DNA from 4 places in the Thermoanaerobacterium sp. CMT5567-10 genome. Region 1 is predicted to be linked to each of the others. Evidence: riboswitches for the same ligand, from Rfam matches in the RefSeq annotation. Region 1 holds a riboswitch; each other region holds the start of a gene.

What was found. A riboswitch is a leader RNA that binds a small molecule or an ion and turns the genes downstream of it on or off. The one in region 1 is predicted to bind cyclic di-AMP.
Region 2: linked by a shared signal. The riboswitch ahead of Q2T46_RS04560 (C40 family peptidase) and the one ahead of Q2T46_RS03580 (TrkH family potassium uptake protein) in region 1 are both predicted to bind cyclic di-AMP.
Region 3: linked by a shared signal. The riboswitch ahead of Q2T46_RS07125 (NAD/NADP octopine/nopaline dehydrogenase family protein) and the one ahead of Q2T46_RS03580 (TrkH family potassium uptake protein) in region 1 are both predicted to bind cyclic di-AMP.
Region 4: linked by a shared signal. The riboswitch ahead of Q2T46_RS02265 (SH3 domain-containing C40 family peptidase) and the one ahead of Q2T46_RS03580 (TrkH family potassium uptake protein) in region 1 are both predicted to bind cyclic di-AMP.

The regions. Positions count from the first base shown of each region.
Region 1 covers NZ_CP130558.2:679,863-685,046, forward strand. Annotated here, with positions in the region: gene Q2T46_RS03570 (F0F1 ATP synthase subunit A) at 1-488, opposite strand, end outside; gene Q2T46_RS03575 (TrkA family potassium uptake protein) at 607-1,260, opposite strand; gene Q2T46_RS03580 (TrkH family potassium uptake protein) at 1,281-2,660, opposite strand; cyclic di-AMP (ydaO/yuaA leader) riboswitch at 2,784-2,913, opposite strand; gene yihA (ribosome biogenesis GTP-binding protein YihA/YsxC) at 3,045-3,647, opposite strand; gene lon (endopeptidase La) at 3,637-5,184, opposite strand, start outside.
Region 2 covers NZ_CP130558.2:872,012-877,195, forward strand. Annotated here, with positions in the region: gene Q2T46_RS04540 (acyltransferase family protein) at 1-434, opposite strand, end outside; gene Q2T46_RS04545 (cysteine hydrolase family protein) at 717-1,463, opposite strand; gene Q2T46_RS04550 (PaaI family thioesterase) at 1,555-1,977, opposite strand; gene Q2T46_RS04555 (sigma-70 family RNA polymerase sigma factor) at 2,003-2,569, opposite strand; gene Q2T46_RS04560 (C40 family peptidase) at 2,854-3,534, opposite strand; cyclic di-AMP (ydaO/yuaA leader) riboswitch at 3,540-3,657, opposite strand; gene Q2T46_RS04565 (ISLre2 family transposase) at 3,864-5,184, opposite strand, start outside.
Region 3 covers NZ_CP130558.2:1,357,206-1,362,389, reverse strand. Annotated here, with positions in the region: gene Q2T46_RS07140 (hypothetical protein) at 1-295, shown strand, start outside; gene Q2T46_RS07135 (hypothetical protein) at 708-1,439, opposite strand; gene Q2T46_RS07130 (SEC-C metal-binding domain-containing protein) at 1,606-1,785, opposite strand; cyclic di-AMP (ydaO/yuaA leader) riboswitch at 1,964-2,088, shown strand; gene Q2T46_RS07125 (NAD/NADP octopine/nopaline dehydrogenase family protein) at 2,198-3,298, shown strand; gene Q2T46_RS07120 (cobalamin B12-binding domain-containing protein) at 3,295-4,947, shown strand; gene Q2T46_RS07115 (N-acetylmuramoyl-L-alanine amidase) at 5,073-5,184, shown strand, end outside.
Region 4 covers NZ_CP130558.2:409,914-415,097, forward strand. Annotated here, with positions in the region: gene typA (translational GTPase TypA) at 1-1,765, opposite strand, end outside; gene Q2T46_RS02265 (SH3 domain-containing C40 family peptidase) at 1,910-2,608, opposite strand; cyclic di-AMP (ydaO/yuaA leader) riboswitch at 2,614-2,744, opposite strand; gene Q2T46_RS02270 (AEC family transporter) at 2,933-3,850, shown strand; tRNA gene Q2T46_RS02275 (tRNA-Leu) at 3,910-3,994, opposite strand; gene Q2T46_RS02280 (nicotinate phosphoribosyltransferase) at 4,153-5,184, opposite strand, start outside.

The DNA of each region.
Region 1 (5,184 bases):
AACCTGGCTGCAAGTGATAATGGTCTCGTAAACATATCAAGTATTTTCATTGGGAAAAAGAAGGGCATCGGTTCAAAAAATGATTTTGCATATCCTTTTATGCCTTTTGCTTTAATTGATGCTATTATAACAACTATAATAGACATTATAGCCATTGCAGATGTGGCACTTAAATCTTTTGTAGGAGGTGCTATTCCAAATAGATCGATAGTATTTGCTAATATTAAATATAACGCAATTGTTCCAAGATAAGGTGCAAATGATGACCAATACTCTCCAAGAGCATCTTTTGTAAATGAATTTAAGCCATCTACAATGGTTTCAACGAAATTCTGTACGCCGGTAGGAACAAGTTTCCAGCCTCTTGTAACGATAATAGACGCTATAGTAAGTACAGCCATTATTAACCATGTTACAACAACTGTTGTCGTCACAGGAATGCCACCTAAAATAGGGATTGTAAATACTACAGACTGTCCTATCTCCACTCGTATCACCCCTTTCTTGCTTTTGAATACAATTATAATACTTTACAATGTAAAATTCAAACACTATTTTCACAGAACCCTTAAAATTCAACAGTTGTCAGACTCTCATATATTAATCTTAACTGTTATTCAATTTATTTATACTATCAATCGACGCAATAACAAATAGGTTATCGCCTTCCATTATTATATCGTCAGCAGAAGGAGTAATTTTAATATTATTTTCTCTTTTTATTGCAATAATATTTAATCCAAACCTTTGTCTTAGTTTCAATTCATTTAAAGATTTGCCTATCCAATCTCTAAGAGCCATTATTTCAACAATATTGTACTCAGGTGAAAGCTCTATAAAATCAAGTATATTTGACGATGTAAGACTATGAGCCAATTTTATCCCTGCTTCTTTTTCTGGAAATATGACCCTATCTGCTCCGATTTTCAGCAATACTTTTGCATGAAGTTCATTTAAGGCCTTCGCTACAACTGTTTTTACACCAAGTTCTTTTACCATAAGCGTAACCATAAGGCTTGTTTGTATATCTGTTCCAGTACCTATTATTGCAACATCAAAATTCCTTACACCTAAAGATCTTAGTACTTTTTCATCTGTTGCATCAGCCTGCACTGCTCTAGTCACACTGTCTGATATCCTCTGGACTCTTTCTTCTGAACTGTCTATCGCCAACACATCACAACCTAGTGAATATAATGTCGTTGCAACACTTGATCCAAACCTTCCTAAACCTATTACTACAAATTGTTTTCCACTCATGATATATAATATATAACCTCCTAACCAATTAATACATTGTCTTCGGGATATTTTATTGCTGCATTTGAATTTGCATGTCTTCGCATAAGTGCGTATATTACTGTCAATGGTCCAACTCTCCCTGCATACATTGTCAATATTATTACCATTCTTCCAACTATGTCTAAGTGGGGTGTCAACCCCATCGTAAGGCCTACAGTACCAAATGCTGATACAACTTCGTAAAAAATTGATAAGAAGTCTGCTTTCTCAAATACAGATAAAAGTAAAACATCAAAAATAATTATAAATATACCTATACAAATTACTGAAAACGCTCTATAAACTTCGTCTTTTGGAATCCTTTTAGATAATACTTCGGTATCTTCTCTGCCTTTTACTACTGAAAACAGAGTCATTACGATAACTGCAAATGTTGATGTTTTAATACCGCCTCCTGTAGATCCAGGTGATGCACCTATAAACATCAATATGATTGTAAAGAAATTTGAAGCATCTGTCATCTTTGCAATATCAAGCGTGTTAAATCCAGCAGTCCTAGGCGTTATAGCTGCAAACAATGATGACAGCACCTTGCCTTTAAAAGAAAGGTATTTCATTGTTTCAGGATTGTCATGTTCTAATAAGAAAAACATTAAAGCACCAACCACGATTAAAATTGATGTTGTTATGATTACAATTTTTGAGTGAAGAGAAAATTTTTTAAATTGCCGTTTGTTGATAATATCATATTGAACTGTAAATCCCAACCCACCAAAAACGATTAATGTCATTATCACAAAATTTACAGAAAAACTTTCAGTGTACTGTATTAAGCTCTTAAAATTGCCAAAGACATCAAATCCGGCATTATTATAAGCAGATACTGCATGAAATATTCCTCTAAAAAGTCCCTCCCAAAAGCCAAACTGAGGGATAAACTTAAATGATAATAATACTGCTCCAATACCTTCAATTACAAATGTGCTTATAAGTGCATACCTAATAAGCCTAACTATCCCCTGCAGTGTAAGAGCATTCATAGCTTCCTGCATAACAAGTCTTTCTTTAAAAGTTATTTTTTTGCCCATTACCATAAATAAAAGAGTTGCAAATGACATAAACCCCAGTCCGCCAATTTGTATTAGAATCATAATAACTGTCTGGCCAAATCTAGACCAATATGTCCCTGTGTCAACTACTACTAAACCCGTAACACATGTAGCAGATGTTGCAGTAAATAAAGCTGTCGTAAAATCTGTCTCAGTGTTTGTACTCGATGATATTGGAAGCATAAGAATAAATGTTCCTATCAATATCACTGTAGCAAAACCTAAAGCAAGCACCTGTATCGGCGTTATACTGTTTAAAATATGCTGCACTTTTTGCCTTACAGTCATTTCTTCATCTCCAAAAATAATATCAAATATAAATATCTATGATTTCATCATAATAGTAGAAACAACGTATATTAATCATGTCTCATCTTTTTTTACAGCGTAATTTCCCCAAAAATATAAAAAAACCTGAAGTCCTCAAGTTTTTTAACTTCTCCTTAAAAGCCTACGGGGTTAGCTGACGGGCTAGGATCTAAGAAAGCTTAACCCTATTCTTTCGAATTTCGCCCCAGTTATTGGGTCCCCCGTTTCCATTGGAATTAGGCTTATTTTATTACGATAACTATAAAACCATTATACAACTGATACTTTTCAATAGCAAATGTCAATCAAACACCATATATTTTCATTTTTAATCAAATTAACTGATATTTAACGAATACATTTAATAATTCTCCATTATCGTCGTTAATCTTCGAATTTTTTGTTGTTCTCAAGAATAAAATCTAAACAGGTGTAGACATCATCTACACCAGTTTTCTTCAAAGATGAAAAAGGTACAATTTTATCTTTGTCGACTTCAAGTGTCTCGGATATGACATTCAGGGACCTTTGAATTTCCTGCCTATTCAGCTTATCCGATTTTGTAGCAACAACAACATAATTTAAATTTCTCTGTTTTAAATAATTCACCATTAGGACATCATCATCTGTAGGCCTATGCCTGATGTCTACAAGCATTATTGCACCTTGGAGATATTCTGAAACATTTAAGTAAGTCTCAATATTTATTGACCACTGTTTTTTCATCTCTTTTGAAACTTCAGCATAGCCATAGCCAGGAAGATCAACTAAGTAAAATGAATTATTTACAAGGTAAAAATTAATACCTTGCGTCTTTCCCGGCTTCTGGCTAACTCTTGCGAAATTTTTTCTGTTAACTATGGTATTTATAAAAGATGATTTGCCTACATTCGACCTGCCTATTACAGCAATTTGCATTAGCCCGTCATCTGGATATTGACTTTTATTATACGCAGAAACCTTAAGCTCTATTGATTTAATCTTCATATGAGTTCTCACCTACTAACGATATTTTTAAGACTTCATCGATATTTGAAACGAACTTAAATTCCATCTTTCTTTTAACACTTTGCGGTATCTCGTCTAAATCTCTTTTATTATCTGCTGGTGCAATTATCTTTAGTATACCAGCCCTATGGGCAGCTAAAACTTTTTCCTTTAAGCCTCCAATAGGCAATACTTTACCGGTCAGTGTGATTTCACCTGTCATGGCTATATCGCCTCTTACCGGTACCCTTTTGATAGCTGAAACCATTGCTGTGACCATTGTAATGCCTGCAGACGGTCCGTCTTTTGGTATTGCACCTTCTGGCACATGTATGTGTATGTCCAGATCCTTATAAAAATCCTCATCTATTCCAAGCAAATCAGCATTTGCCCTTATATAGCTGAAACCTGCTTGTGCAGATTCTTTCATGACATCTCCCAACTGCCCTGTAAGCGTAAGTTTTCCTGTTCCAGGCATTGTAGTTGCTTCAACCGTAAGTGTATCACCGCCAACTCTAGTCCATGCAAGGCCAGTAACCATACCTACTTTGTCTTGCAGATTTGCTTTATCGACTCTAAATAATGGCTTCCCAAGGTATTTTTGTAGATTTTGCTTTCCGACTTTTATTGAATTAGCTTTATCTTCCACTATAGTTTTGATAGACTTTCTTACTACTTTTGCTATATTCTGCTCTAACGCCCTTACGCCAGCTTCCCTTGTGTACTCTGATATTATGCCGATTATAGCTGAATCTTGTATTTTTATAACATCATTTGTTACACCATGTTCTTTTAATATTTTGGGAACCAAATGTTCTTTTGCTATTTGCAATTTTTCTTCCTCCGTATACCCAGATATATATATGACTTCCATTCTGTCAAGAAGCGGAGCTGGTATCGTGTCTAATGTATTAGCAGTTGTTATAAAAAGCACCTTTGATAAATCAAATGGCAAATCAATGTAATGGTCTCTGTATGTAGAGTTTTGCTCTGGATCCAAAACTTCCAGCATTGCTGATGCTGGATCGCCTCTGAAGTCAGAGCTCATCTTGTCTATCTCATCTAAAAGAAAAACTGGATTTTTGGAACCTGCAATCTTCAATGAATTAATTATGCCACCTGGTATTGCCCCTACATATGTCCTTCTATGTCCTCTTATCTCAGCTTCATCTCTAACTCCACCTAGTGACAACCTTACAAATTTTCTATTCATTGCCCTTGCGATAGATTTTCCAAGGGATGTCTTTCCGACGCCAGGAGGACCTACAAGGCATAGAATCGGACTTTTCATCTTTTCATGATAGCTTCTTACAGCCAAAAACTCTAAAATCCTCTCTTTTACTTTCTTTAATCCGTAATGATCTTCATTCAATATTTTTTCTGCTCTTTTTATATCCAGCACATCTTTAGTCTCTTCATTCCACGGAAGGTCCAAAAGCCAATCTATGTACGTCCTAACAACGGATCCTTCTGCAGAACCTAGTCCCATCCTGCTTAATCTTCTCAACTCTTCTCTAGCTTTTTCTTTAACATAATC
Region 2 (5,184 bases), 190 kb from region 1:
GACCATAAATTCCCAAACGTAGATGGAGGACCAAATTTTGCAAAATAGGAAACTTTGTGAAAAATCAGCCACCAGTTGTTAATATACAATATGCTTGTTATTGCATCACCTTTTATAGATGCTAGCCTTCCAGGATCAAATAATGTAACATAGCAAACCACCAAAACTACCATTATAAAAAGTGCAGGAAATAATCGGAGCATTCTTCGCAGCCAAAAATTTTTTAAATCTACTTTGCCGCTTCTTTCCCATTCAGCAGAAATTATATTTGTTATCAAATACCCAGACAAAACAAAAAATATGCTGACACCCAAAAATCCCCCCTGCATAAAGCTTAAATTGAGATGGTACCCTATGACAGCAAGCACGGCTATTGCACGAAGGCCATCAAGCCCTGCCATATATCTCACATTGCTGTTTAAAGGCCTTGGCATCGAGATCCCCTCCTATAGTCTGATTCCCTTATCTTAGCATAAATAATATGTATATCAAATGTTATAATGTTATATTTTTGAATAAAATTCAAAATATTACAAAATTTTTCAATATATCTCATAAATAACCTTTTTTCTTTAATCCATTATATATTATCAATATTACAAAAGCATTACAACATATAAATAAAATATAAATATCTCATAAATATTTATTAACAAAAAGAGCTCTTTAGACGTTTAAAAGAGCTCTTAACATAACCATTACTATATTGATTTGTATTATTCTTCCAACAATTCTTTAACAATGTTTATACCATTAAGCTTCATATGATATAAAAACATCACATGTGTCAAATCACCATCGTGTGGAATAATTTTAAGCCTCTCAGCAGTTTTTACACTTATATCATAAGTCTCAACACAATTTTCTGGCACAATGACATTAACACTTAAATTGTTGGCATTTGCAACCATCTTTATAGAAATTGCTGTCTGATATACACATAAATCGGTGCAATTTCCAACGATGATAAAAGTAGACTTTCCTTCTTTAAGCATGCTGATTATCTTTTTTAAAAACGAGTTCCCATCGTCAAATTCTCCACCAAAAAACACATTTAGTGAATTTTTCTCATATATCTGTGGCTGTCCTTTTATTATCTCTAAAAGTTCTTCAACGATAGAGCTTTCATCAGTTCCTTTTACACAGTGCTGTGGATAATCGGCAAATTCCGCTGCATCTTTAATATGGGCATCATTTATAAACAGTATATTTTTTATGCCCATTCTGTAAGACGCATTTATCAAATTCTTTATAGGTTCTATTATGCCTCCAATTCTGGGACTTGATAGTGCACCACTTTTGCAAAAACCATTTACCATGTCTACCACAATCAATGATACATTGTCAGCATTTCCGGAATCATTTATAACTGTACTAAGCTTCATATCATCCAAGTTGCTATAAAAGTCAAACAAATAATTTAAAAAAGGTCTTGTATTGTACAAAAAACTATCAAAATTCATTTAAAAAACCTCCTTCCATTTAGTTAAATATATATATTAATTTTATATCAAATTATATACCAAAAAAAGAGGCTTTAGCCTTAAAGCCCCTTTAATTTAGACTATAAAACGTCTCCCTTGCTGACGCTACAAGTTTACCATCTTGGTTGTAAGCATCGCATACAGCAACAGCAGTAGATTTTCCTAAGTGAATTATCTTTGCAAAAGCATCAATTTTATCCCCGATCTTAACAGATTTTATATAGTTTATATTCATTTCAAGAGTGACCATATTTCTTCCCATCGTCTTTGCTGCAATTCCCATTGCCGTATCCATAAGTGAAAACACCACTCCTCCATGTGCAATCCCAAAAATATTTAAATGTTTCTCTGAAATTATAATTTCCATTGTAACTTTGCCACTATCTAGCTCAACTATATCCATTCCAATTAGATTATGATATTGTGCATTCTTATTTAATTCAATTATTTTTTTGAATAAATCTTCGTTTATGCCATTATTCCTTACTTCCAAACTTTTACCATCCTTTCATGTCTTTTTACATAATTATATCATTTTTTATCGCAAATCTTAATCTCTCTATAGCTCGGTTTTTTAATTTTACTGCACTTTGATATCCTATGCCTACCTCTTTTGCTATTTCCACCAATGATTTTCTATTAAAGAAGTATAATAAAATTATATTTTTTTGCTTTTCCGTCAGGCTATTTAAGGCATCTTTCAAATCTTTCATTGAAATACCTTTAAAAAACTCCTCTTCTGGTGATAAGCCGTCACTTTCCAACAAATCTATTATTTCATCGTCATCATCATTAGCTTTTGCATTCAAAGAAAGGCTAGGCTTCCTCTTTCTATACATTCCTAAAAAGTGAAATTTAAGCTGCATGCTGGCATATGCTATAAATTCTCTCCCTTTCTTCTCATCAAACTCCTTTATGGCTGTAATCAGAATTTCTCTTCCATCTTGAAGCATATCGTTAAAATCATCATAAGGAAATTTTTTAGCAAGTGATATCAAAAGAGGATTAAACTTGTTTAAAATTTCCACAGTAGAATTTTCATCACCATTTTTTGCTTTAAAGCACAGTTCATTATAGCTTATCATTATCTACACCTCACTAAATAGTGAGGACCGGTCCTTTTCAGTGCTGCACTGTGCTTTAATTATATTATGCGAACATACGTTTTTCTAACTTTGACTTTTGAAAAGTCTATATATGGAATTGCAAAAGTTTATTGTGAAAATTACAAAATTGATATTAAGATATAAATAATTTTGCTCTGACTTAGCAAATCTACTACAAGTAAAAATTTTTAAAAAAAAGAACACGTATATGTTGCGGCTAATTAACATATACGTGTTCTTTCGCTTTAGCAATATACTCTTTCTTAATAATATCTCCTTGCACCTATATAGTAAGTCCTAAACCACCCGCTAAAATCATCATATGCTGCCTTTTTTGAAGAATCGCTCATATGTATCAAGCGATTATTACCTATGTATATTCCTTCATGTGTAGGCCCTTTACCTGACGTAGAGAAAAACAGTATATCACCAGGCTGTAAATCTGATAAGCTTACAGGCCTTCCACCAGCATACTGATCGTATGTAGTCCTGCCGATGCTTTTTCCTGCCTGCTTATATACGTATTGGACAAAGCCAGAACAGTCAAAGCCAGCAGGTGTCGTACCACCGTAAACGTACGGTGTCCCTAGATACCTTTCCGCAATGCTAACTACGCTCAAGTTTGACGTGCGATCATAAGCACCTCTAGATGAAACTCCACTTGCAGTTGTCCTATTTAAAACCGCCTCTGTCGCTGGTCCCACTATACCATCAGGAGATAAGCCAAATTTCTTCTGTAATGCAATAACAGCACTTTTCGTCTTGCTGCCGAAAATACCGTCAATACCACCTGTGCTATAACCAAGTCGATTCAGCGTTTGCTGCAAGCTAACCACTGCTTGTCCTCTTGAACCGTACTTCAAAAGCTCCATTGCAAACGCACTTGGTGCTTGCATAAGTGTTATTGACAAAACTACTGATGCAACTAACTTTTTGTGATTCAATTCATTCATCCTCTCTTTATGCCTACGAGGTTAGTTGACGGGTTCGGTAAAGAGTAACCCTACCGCAAATGCGGATTCACCCCAAAATTATCCCCCGTTCTTTCGATTAGGCATATTTTTTAATAAATTTAATAAAAAATTTATATTTTTAATAATTACTTAATATTATACAGGCAAAATCAATCGAAGTCAATGTGGTACTATATTTTGTTTGTGTCAAGTAGTTGTTGGCAAATTTTTTTCTTCAAATTTTATCCGTATAATGTTTAATGTGTTGTGAATTTTCGTGCAATTATTTTTACTCCATTCTTATCTTCATATTCCGCCTTTTATATGACTTTTAATTCACTTAAACATTTGTATCTGAGTATTTCTCTTATTGTTTTTCTGCCGTTTGTCATTGCACAACCTTCAAACGGCATATCGCCTCTTTGCATATGATATGTTTTTGCTTTTTTCTGCTTTTTGTTTACATCCGCTGCTGATAATTTTATTTCTTCTTTTATCTCTGCTAATTTTTCTTCTGATATTATAACATTAAAGTATGTTTCTACAACACTATTAAGTTTTCCGCTTGTCTTTAAGGCTAGTATCTTTGCTAAATTGTTCGCACCTTTTTCTGTCCAACTCATTTTTCCCGCATTCATTCTGCGCGCCAATGTGTCAAATATATTGTTTTCCATTGTTCCTAAATGTTTGTATTCTATCCCTTCTGGGGCTTCTGGTATTTTTATTTCTTCTCTCTTTTGGTATGGTTTTATCCCTTCCTTATTGGCTACTAAATAGTTATATAGTTTTTCTAATTTCTTCATTTGCTTTTCATCATCTTTTTGCTCTATCATTAATTTCGCTATGTATTCTAGACTTTCTTCTGCTTTCCCTTCATCTAGCATTTTCATCAATTTGCAGGCATCTTTTTTGTTCTCTATATTCCTTATTACTGCTTGGCTTTTATGAAATGGATCTAATTGAAAATATACTCCTTCTTCTCCTAAACTTTCTTTAATCCAACTTGCTCCATCTCCATTTATTATCTTTATTTCTATTTCGTCTATGTTGTATTCTTTTGCTATCGTTGCATCTACTAATTCTTTAAATTCTTTGCTGCTTGCAAATCCTGCACATACTATTTTATTATGTGTTATATATTCATTACTTCCCGGGCTTCTTTTTACCCATCCGTCGTATGCTACTGCTAATTTTATTTCTTTTTTTCCCCTGCTTTTTTTGCCTTTTGGTCTGTCTTTGCCTTGCATTGATAACCATAATCCATCCATTTCTTGAAATAATATTTTTGTTTCTTTTTCTCCTCTTAATTTGTTTTCTTTGAATAGTTTTATATCTTGTTTTTCTAATTCTGCTATTTTTTCTCCAACCTTTTGTATTATATTCCATGCAGTTGTATGGCTTATGCTTTGATTTGTTAATGATTCTATATTTTTCGCTGCTTCTCTATATGACATTTCTGTTACATTTTCTACAACTTTTTCAATAAGATTTGTTGATATATGCCCTATTGTATCCATTTTTAAATACTCATCTAAAAGATAAACATATTCCTTTTTCCCTTCACTATTTATATGTTCATAAATTCTTTTATCAAATTCAACAGTGCCCATAATTGTTTTTATGTTTGTATGCTTTTTACCT
Region 3 (5,184 bases), 680 kb from region 1:
TTTTAAAAGAAATGACGGATATCAGGAGCCTTTTCAATTAATTTATGAGCCTTGTCCGTGCTGGAAAAAAGGTGATAAACGTATAATCAATTTTAACAAAAGTCCTCATTATCAGAAGGGTTCTTTTAAAGAGTTTATTAAACATATTAAAAGTATTGATTTTGACGAGCAATGTGTTTTAATTGCAGATAAGAACTGGAATAATAATTCTGGGTATGATGATAATAATGCTTTAAATAGAATAATTGAGGATATAGAAACAGAGGGATTTAAAGTGGTAGTTGTTCAATTTTAAAAGAAAGCTTGCATAATTTCTTCTGTTTTTTATCTTTATATATTGTTTGCTGTATAAGTTTAGGAATACGGTAATAATTATCGTATATGATTGATGCTGGACAAATTACCTAACTAGGGGCATCAAACCGTGAGCGAAATAATATAACGTTATTATAAGAAAATTTCCATAAAGACAGAAAAAGATTCTTGATGCAGATATGAGTAGAGTATGTTCATAATTATGAATGATACGCCTCTACTACCATAAATATGTACAAATTTTTTGTGTTCAGCTATATTGCGATAAATTGATTAAGTAGTTTTAGCGAATTATAACGAAATAATTATTAATTGGAATAAAAACACATTGCATAGTTTGCCGATGTGTTTTTATATTTATGCTTTCATTTGTGCATTTAATGAATACAATGCTAAAATTTTATATCTATGTTGGCCAGAATATTACTGCTTATTTTACTCATTGTATTTTTTAAATCACCATAAATTTTTTCAAATATCTCCACTATTTGTTCTAAACCATTTTTCTTTAAGTAAACTATGTATTCATCTAAGATTTCATCCGAAGTTAAGTCTTGTAATTTTACTTCTTTGTCTATGCCCTCCACTTTTGCAGGTAAATTATTCAAAGTTCTTAAAATATTCACTTTTATTATTTGTTCAAATATTTTCATATTCCAATGATTAGTAGGCATACCTAAAAGTGTTAAAACATTCTCAAAAGATATTTTTACTTTTTCGTCATTTGCACTTTCAAATTTTGATTCTAAACTTATGAGGATAGTCTTTAAAGCTTTTTCAAAAATGATTAGCTCATTATAAAGCAAATCTTGTAATACATCGTCAAATAATAAATCAGAGAATTCATTAAGTGCCTTAAAGTCAAATAAAAATGACGATAAAATTCTATGATATAATTTAAGCAAAAACAGATATACTATATAAAAGGGAATATCTATATGCTCATTTAAAACATAATCTAAATCACCTGTAATAGCATCAAACATTTTACTGCTTAGATATTCATTAAATGATGGATATTTCGAAGCTATATCAAAGATTTTATCCATAGTCTTATTACTATTTATAGCGTGTATTTCTTCCAAGGCTTTGGCTATTTCAATCATGGTGGCTCCTGTTACCATTTTTACTAATGTGTTATATTCGTCTAATATAGATACCCTTATTAAAAGAAAAAGATCCTTTATTTATTTTTCTAAAAAATCAAAATTTTGCAACTCAAAAGCAATATTCAAAAAAATATCTTCTACTAAATTTTCTTCTACAATCTGTTTTAAAAGATTATCTACGTCATAGTATACTTACGATTTTAATAAACTCAACATCATCCGAAAAAAGATTAACTTCATTAGACAAGGAATTTGTCAATTTTTTTTTTATTTCTTCTATATTATTCATACAACACTTTTTATATTTTTTCCCGCTCCCACAGATGCAATAATCATTTCTGCTAATGTCAAATATTTTCATGCTTTAATATCCTCCCATTTTTTAGACTAGTTTAATTTTAAACAAATAACTTATAAATTTCAATTCCTCTTTTTAAAAAGTTGCATATTTATAGACACAGTTTGGTTACAAAATTTACATCTTTTTAATATATTTGCAAATATGATTTTAATATGGTATAATTTAATTAATTTAATAATATGCTATAACGCTGAATTCGTATGAAGCGGGGAAACCAATTTTGGGGTGAATCCATTTTATATGGAAGGGTTATCTTTCGACCCTAACCCGTCAGCTAACCTCGTAAGCGTTGAAAGAGGAGGAAATAGCATGGATAGATTCGGTTTTACTGCCTTCTATTAGTAAACCGGGTTTCAGCTGTAGATTTTCTCTATGGCTTTTTTAATACCCAAAAATAGAAGGAGGTTTTTAAATGAGATTACCTATATTTTCTGTCATTGGAGCCGGCAACAGCGGTCAGGCGATGGCAGCACACCTTTCGCTAATGGGGTTTACAGTTAATCTCTACAATAGAACTCGTGAGAAATTGATTCATATCTTGAATAATGGTGGTATATATCTTGAAGGAGCTGTTAGAGGGTTTGCTAGACTCAATATGATTACTGATAATATGGAAGATGCAATAAAAGATGCAGATATAATTATGGTAACTATTCCAGCATCGGGACACAGCGATATAGCTTATGAAATGCTTCCACATTTAAAAAATGGGCAAATAATAGTTTTAAATCCTGGAAGGACCTTTGGGGCAATTGAGTTTTACAATATCGTCAAAACAAGAAGAGATTTAGATGTGGTAATATCTGAGACAGATACATTTATATATGCCTGTAGATCGAATGATGGCATAGCGAAAATTTTTAGAATAAAACATGTCGTATCATTAGCATCTATACCATCGTGGAAGACAAATTATGTAGTTGATTTGCTGAAATTGGCTTATTCACAGGTGGTTCCAGCCGAAAATGTTTTAGAGACAAGTTTAAATAATATAGGTTCTATTTTTCATCCGGCACCTACCCTTTTAAATTCTGCACGAATAGAGACTACAGAGGGAAGTTTTCAATATTATTTAGAAGGAATATCTCCATCAGTCGCAAAGATATTGGAAAGAATGGATAGAGAAAGAGTTGCAGTCGCACATGCATTAGGTGTAAATGCTGTTACAGCATTAGATTGGCTAAAAGATACGTATGGTGTTACTTCAGATAATTTATATGATGCAATTCAAAATACAGATGCATATAAAGGATTACTAGCACCAAAGACACTAGACTGCAGATATATTTTTGAAGATGTTCCTATGAGCTTAGTCCCAATTTCTTCAATTGGAAAGCAGTTGGGGATTTCGACACATACTATCGACTCTATAATTCATTTGGCATCATGTATGCATGAAAAAAATTACTGGAAGATGGGACGGACGGCTGTAAAGCTAGGATTGGATGGCAAAAGTGCAGCAGAAATAAAAGAAATAGTAGAAGGCGTAAAGGAGGAGAGTACTGTCGCATGAAAAGATTAATTATAGCTGCTTCAATTGAGAATGATGTTCATGTTGCTGGTGTCTATAAGTTTTTAAAGATTGCAGAGAGTGAAGGATTTGATATTCAGTTTTTAGGTCCTGCAACACCAATTGATAAACTTATAGAAAGCATACGGGTGAGAAAACCTGACATAGTTGGAATAAGCTATAGACTGACTCCTGATTCACTTAAATCCATTTTAGATGTTCTTAAAAATAGGATAAAAGAATACAATCTTAATGGCATTAGATGGATATTTGGTGGCACGGAACCAAATTGCATAGTTGCCAAAGAATCGGGCATTTTTGAGGAAGTCTTTGATGGCACTTCAGGTGATGAATTTACAATTTCGTATTTGAGAGGACAAAAAGTTGCATCAAATAAAATTGAGTATGAGCAGGATATACTTGAGAGGATAGAAAGAAACTATCCTTATCCTGTAATAAGACATCACTTTGGATTGCCTTCGTATACGGACACACTTGAAGGGATAAAAAGGATTGCGGAAGAAAAAGTTCTCGATGTAATATCGATAGCGCCTGATCAAAATACACAAGAACATTTTTTCGATAAAAAGTACAATAAAGCACTTGATGGTGCAGGTGGAGTACCTATAAGGACTGAAGAAGAATTTAAAAAACTTTATGATGAGTCAAGGCGTGGAAATTATCCGCTGCTTAGATGTTACAGTGGAACGAATGATGTTTTTAAAATGGCAAAAATGTTAAAAGACACGATAAATAATGCATGGGCAGCTATACCACTTTGCTGGTACAATGTATTAGATGGCAGAGGGCCTAGACAGGTGGAAGAATCTATAAGAGAGAACCAAAAGCTGATGAAGTGGCATGCTGATAGAAATATACCTGTGGAAGTCAATGAGGCACATCACTGGGGGCTTAGAGATGCACATGATGCTATATATGTTGCGGCAAGCTATCTTGCAGCGTACAATGCTAAGAAAATGGGTGTAAAGACGTATATAGCGCAGTTTATGTTTAATGTGCCGCCAGCTACATCCCCAAAAATGGATCTTGCAAAGATGTTGGCATCTATAGAGCTTGTTGAAAGCCTTCAGGATGATAACTTTAGAGTGCTGAGACAGGCGAGGGCGGGGCTTGCAAGCATGCCGCATGATCTTTTTGAGGCGAAAGGGCAGCTTGCTTCAAGCGCATATCTTTCAATGGCTATAAAACCTCATATATATCATGTTGTAGGTTTTTGTGAAGCACATCATGCTGCAACGCCAGACGATATAATAGAAAGTGTGAAGATTGTAAAAGCAGTGATAAACAATACTTTGTATGGCATGGTGGATTTTACTAAAGATTTAGATGTTTTAAAGAGGAAAGAGGAACTTGTAAATGATGCGATGGTAATAATCAATGCTATAAAGGAACTTAATACATTGTGCAGCGATCCGCTGTCAGATCCACATACATTATCATTAGCGATAAAATTAGGCATATTGGATGCTCCGCATCTTAAAGGAAATAAAAGTGCAAGTGGCATGCTTACCACAAAGGTTATAAATGGTGCATGTTATGCCTATGACTATGAAAACAACAAGATTATTAAAGAAGAAGAAAGGATATATAATATAATTCAAAACTACCAAAAACTCATAATCGTGGCGTAAAAACTAGTTATTATCGGATGTATATGCAAAGTATATATCCGATTTTTTTATGCCCATATATATAAATTTTTTTGCTAAAAAACATATTATATGAGAGGTGAATATTAAGAAAGGAGGGGATTTAATTGATGATTGTTGTAGATCCCGGACATGGTGGATCTGATAGCGGCGCTGTAGGATATGGTTATTTTGAAAAAGATATCAACTTAAGTGTATCTCTTAAATTGAGAGATGTTT
Region 4 (5,184 bases), 270 kb from region 1:
GCCTTATGCTTTTCGGTGTAACTTCCACAAGCTCATCATTTGCTATAAACTCCAATGCTTCTTCAAGAGACATCTCTCTTATAGGTGAAAGCCTTAATGCCTCATCTGCAGTTGCGGAACGCAAATTAGTAACATGCTTTTTCTTGCATACATTGACATCTATATCCTCACTTCTAGAATTTTCACCAACTATCATACCTTCATACACTTCAACACCAGGTCCAACTAAAAGAGTTCCTCTCTCCTGCGCATTGTAAAGACCATACGTAGTTGTTGTACCAGTTTCAAAAGCCACTAGAGAACCTCTAGACCTTGTTGGTATATCACCTTTGTACGGTTCATAATCATAAATGACAGACGTCATTATCCCATTTCCTTTTGTATCTGTAAGAAATTCAGAACGGTATCCAATAAGGCCTCTTGTTGGTATTTTAAACTTAAGCCTTAGCGTCCCTGGTTTTAATGTATGCATGTCCATAAGCTCCCCTTTTCTAGAGCCCATCTTCTCCATAACCACACCCATAAAATCCTCAGGTATGTCAATCGTCACAAGCTCTATAGGCTCATGCTTGACACCATTTATCTCTTTTATAATAACAGTGGGTTTAGATACTTGCAGCTCATACCCTTCTCTTCTCATGGTTTCTATCAAAATAGATAGATGTAGCTCACCACGTCCAGATACCTTAAATGCTTCTGTCGTCTCTGTCTCTTCCACCCTTAATGCAACATTTGTTTCAAGCTCTCTAAATAGCCTTTCTCTAAGGTGTCTAGATGTAACATACTTGCCTTCTCTTCCTGCAAAGGGACTAGTATTTACTCCGAAAGTCATTGAAATTGTAGGTTCTTCTATCTCGACAAAATCAACTGGCTCAGGTTTTTCAGGATCCGCTATAGTTTCACCTATTTCTATATCGCTTATACCTGATACAGCCACTATATCACCTAGCAAAGCATCCTCAACTTGAACCCTTTTTAAGCCTTCATATTGGTATAAATTACTCAGTTTTACATTTTGTACAGATCCATCTCTTTTACATATAGCGACATTTTCACCTGATACGATTTTGCCTCTTACGACTTTTCCAATAGCGATTCTCCCAATATAATCGTCATAATCAAGTGTCGTAACAATAAGTTGCAGTGGGTCATCTATATCGCCTTCTGGTGCCGGAATCTCTTTTAAAATCGTATCAAAAAGTGGGCGCAAATCAACTGATTCATCTTTTAGATTTAATTTAGCAACCCCTTCCCTTGCAGATGCATATACAACAGGAAAATCAATTTGATCATCATCAGCACCAAGCTCTATAAACAAATCAAGAACCTCGTCAATCACCTCTTCAGGTCTGGCATCTGGTCTATCGATTTTATTTACAACTACAATAGGCTTTAAATTAAGCTCTAAAGCTTTGCTCAATACAAATCTGGTCTGAGGCATTGGTCCTTCAAAAGCATCTACAAGTAATAATACACCGTCAACCATCTTTAGTACCCGCTCTACTTCACCGCCAAAATCTGCATGCCCAGGTGTATCAACTATATTTATTTTTACACCATTGTACCTAATAGCAGTATTTTTTGAAAGAATCGTTATACCTCTTTCTCTTTCAAGCTCATTTGAATCCATTACTCTTTCTTCAACTTTTTCATTTTGCCTAAAAATGCCACTCTGCTTAAGCATTCCGTCTACTAAAGTTGTCTTTCCGTGATCAACATGTGCTATTATAGCTACGTTCCTTATATCATCTCTTACAAACCCCATCTAGGTTATCTCCTTCCACATAAAAGCAAATTTTATACAATATATTATAATATATTAATATGCCTAAATAGTCAACAAACGATTAAAGTTACAAAAGGCATTAAAAAAAAGACACATGAAAGTGCCTTTTTGTCTCTATATTATTTACTGTATTACTCTTCTGGCTGTGGCATAGTGAGTGCTGTAATAGCCATCGTTAAGTGAACTTATCATGACTTTTCCTGCACCTGATGAGGCATGCATAAACTCTCCATTCCCTATGTATATACCAGCATGATTTATTATGCTGCTACCTAATGTCTTAAAAAACACCAAATCACCAGGCTGTAAATTTCCTCTGTCTACATATATTCCAACTGTTGCTTGGCTTGAAGCAGTTCTCGGAAGATCTATCCCTACACTTTTTAAGACGTACTGTGTAAATCCAGAGCAATCGAATCCAGAAGGTGATTCACCACCATAGACATATTTAGTCCCTAAAAACTTCTTACCAAAGTCTATCAACCTGGAAACAACACTCCTATCAACATCCCCTCTAGACACTGTGCTAGATGATGATCTTAAAGAAAGGTATTGCCCATATATCCATCCAACAGTTCCATTAGATAATTTTATATTGTACCAGCCATTTTCCTGTCCAAGTACAGTGACAGCGTCATTCCAATTTAATTGAGTTATTACTTTTGATGATAAACTACCACCACTTCTGATATTTACATTATTTCCTGTCACAATGCCAGTTCCAAGATTATCTGCGTAAACATGCGTCAACATTGAAGAACCTACAAGTGTCATACCGAAAACGGATACACCAAAAACTAATTTACTTAATCGACAATTCATAGCTAATCTCCTTCCTTTTTGCCTCCGGAGTTAGTTGACGGGTGCGGAATAAGAAGGTATCCCTACTGCTTATAGCAGATTAACCCCAAAACATGAAAATCCTCCGTACCTAAATAGGATTCGGCAAGATTGCTAATATGTACAAGTTTCTTTCATTTTATCAGATATTATTAATAAAGTCAATGTTTTCATAATAATTTTTTAATATTTTTTTAATATTTCCTTAATATATTTTATAAAAAATTTATAAATTTGTTACAATCTATGTAAATAATCTCTCTAATATAGTATAATTTTATTTAACAATACAGAAAGGGGATCTAGATGAGTCAGATAATCATACTTCAAAAAATATCAATAAGCATTATAATAATTTTTTTAGGCTATGCAGTAAAAAAGATGAAATTTTTACCGAATGAAACTGGAAAGGTATTAAATAACTTCATCATATATATAACTCTACCTGCCAGCATTGCAAAAGTATTTTTTACTACGAAAGTAAGTACAAATCTATTCATTTTAACATTTTCTGGATTTGTCATGGGCTTTATTACTTTTCTTATTGGGCTTTTAATTTTTAAAAATGCCAATTTAAAAAAAGAAACTAAAGGCACGCTTATGATTTCACTATGTGGGTACAACATCGGTCTTTTTGCATTTCCTTTTATTCAGCAGATATATGGTAGTAATGGACTTTTACACATTGCTATGTTTGACATGGGTAACTCATTTAACGTCTTTGGAATTGCATATATTGCTGCATATGTATTCTCCCAAAGTAGCAAAATAGATATAAAAAAAGTTTTAAAAAAAATCTTATACTTTGTTCCATTTGATACATATATTATTGCATTTACTTTGAATATATTGGGATTTAAGTTTCCAAGCTTAATCGTTAATCTGGTGGAACAAATTTCACTGCCAAATACTACCTTAGCCCTTTTCGTAATCGGATACTTCCTTGATTTTAATTTAGATAAAGACGAATTAGTATCACTGATAAAAGGCCTTATTATAAAGTACATACCTGGTATAGTATTGTTTATTACACTGCCACTTTTCTTCAGCACAGCTTCAATGACAATTAAAGCCATAATGCTAGGCTCAATAATGCCAACAGCACTAGTAGCAGTAATATATTCAGATGAGAGGAATTTAAACGTAAAACTTGCCTCTATATTTATAACATCTACAACCATTATCACTATCATATTTATGTCACTTATAATGCTAAAGTGGTAATAAACATAAAAAATAAAGCCTTCAAGGCTTACTTTTATGTAAAATATCTATTTTCATTTTGGTGCGGAGGGCGGGACTTGAACCCGCACGGATAACTCCATACGCCCCTCAAACGTACGCGTCTGCCTATTCCGCCACCCCCGCGCGTCTTCATCGTTAACACAATAGTCATTATATAATGTTTTTTAATTTGTGTCAATACTTTTTTATACGACTACATAAACTTATATTACAAAATATTAAATTGCAAAATGCAAAAAATAAATTATATTAAATCAAGCAAGAATAAGTTTCTTGCTTGATTATATTATTCTCTTTAATTTTTTATTTTCTATTCTCCCAGGAATTCTGCCTCTTTTAGCAATAGGTTCTCCTTCTACCTCTTTAATATCCATAGTCATATCTATTGGTGGAGCGTCTGATATATAACTTCCAACGCCAAATGCATCTGCACCACTCAATGCAAGTTCTTTTATTCTTTCAGGTGTAAGCCCGCCAGACACAATAATTTTGACGTTATTGTATCCTTTTTGATTAAGCCTCTGTCTTAGTTCATAAACGAGGCTGGCCGTAACGCCTCCTCTTTCTGACGGTGTGTCTAACCTTATTCCGTATAACCTATCGCCAAGATATTCAGCAACTCTTAATGATTCCTCTATCTCATCCTTAAATGTATCAACTAAGATAGTTATTTTCTCATCATCAGGCGTTATTTCACTGTATGCTTTTGCTATAGGTAGTGTATCACCAGCAATCAGAAATGCTGCATGTGGGACAGTTCCTTTCGGTTCTTTTCCAGCAAGTTTTGCTCCTAGTATGCAGCTTGCATCATCTGCACCACCTATAAGTGCAGCTCTTTCCATAACAGGTGCTACCGCTGGATGTACGTGTCTTGCGCCAAAGCAAAGGAGCGGCTTATCTGGAATAGCTTCCTTTAACTCTCTTGCTGCAGTTGCCCACCCACAAGAGCTTGCAAGTATCCCTAATATGACGGTCTCATATGTCCCAAATTCATTGTAAGGTCCAATGATTCTCATAACTGTTTCTTTTGGTTCAAATGTTTCTCCTTCATTTATAGACCATACTTCAATATTTTTATCTTTCAAAATACTTTTTACTTCTGGCAAGCCTGCAAAAATTCCATTTTTTCGTGCAAATATCTCTGCTGTAACGACTTTACCATCGATTCCTAAGTGTTTTAAAATATCCTGTGTTCTTAAAAAATATACATCTGTCGTAGCGCCATTCTTTATTTCTTCATGTGTTGCAGAAAAAAATTCCCTATTTTCACTCACCTTAACTTCCCTTAGATCTTCAAGATACTTTATCATTTT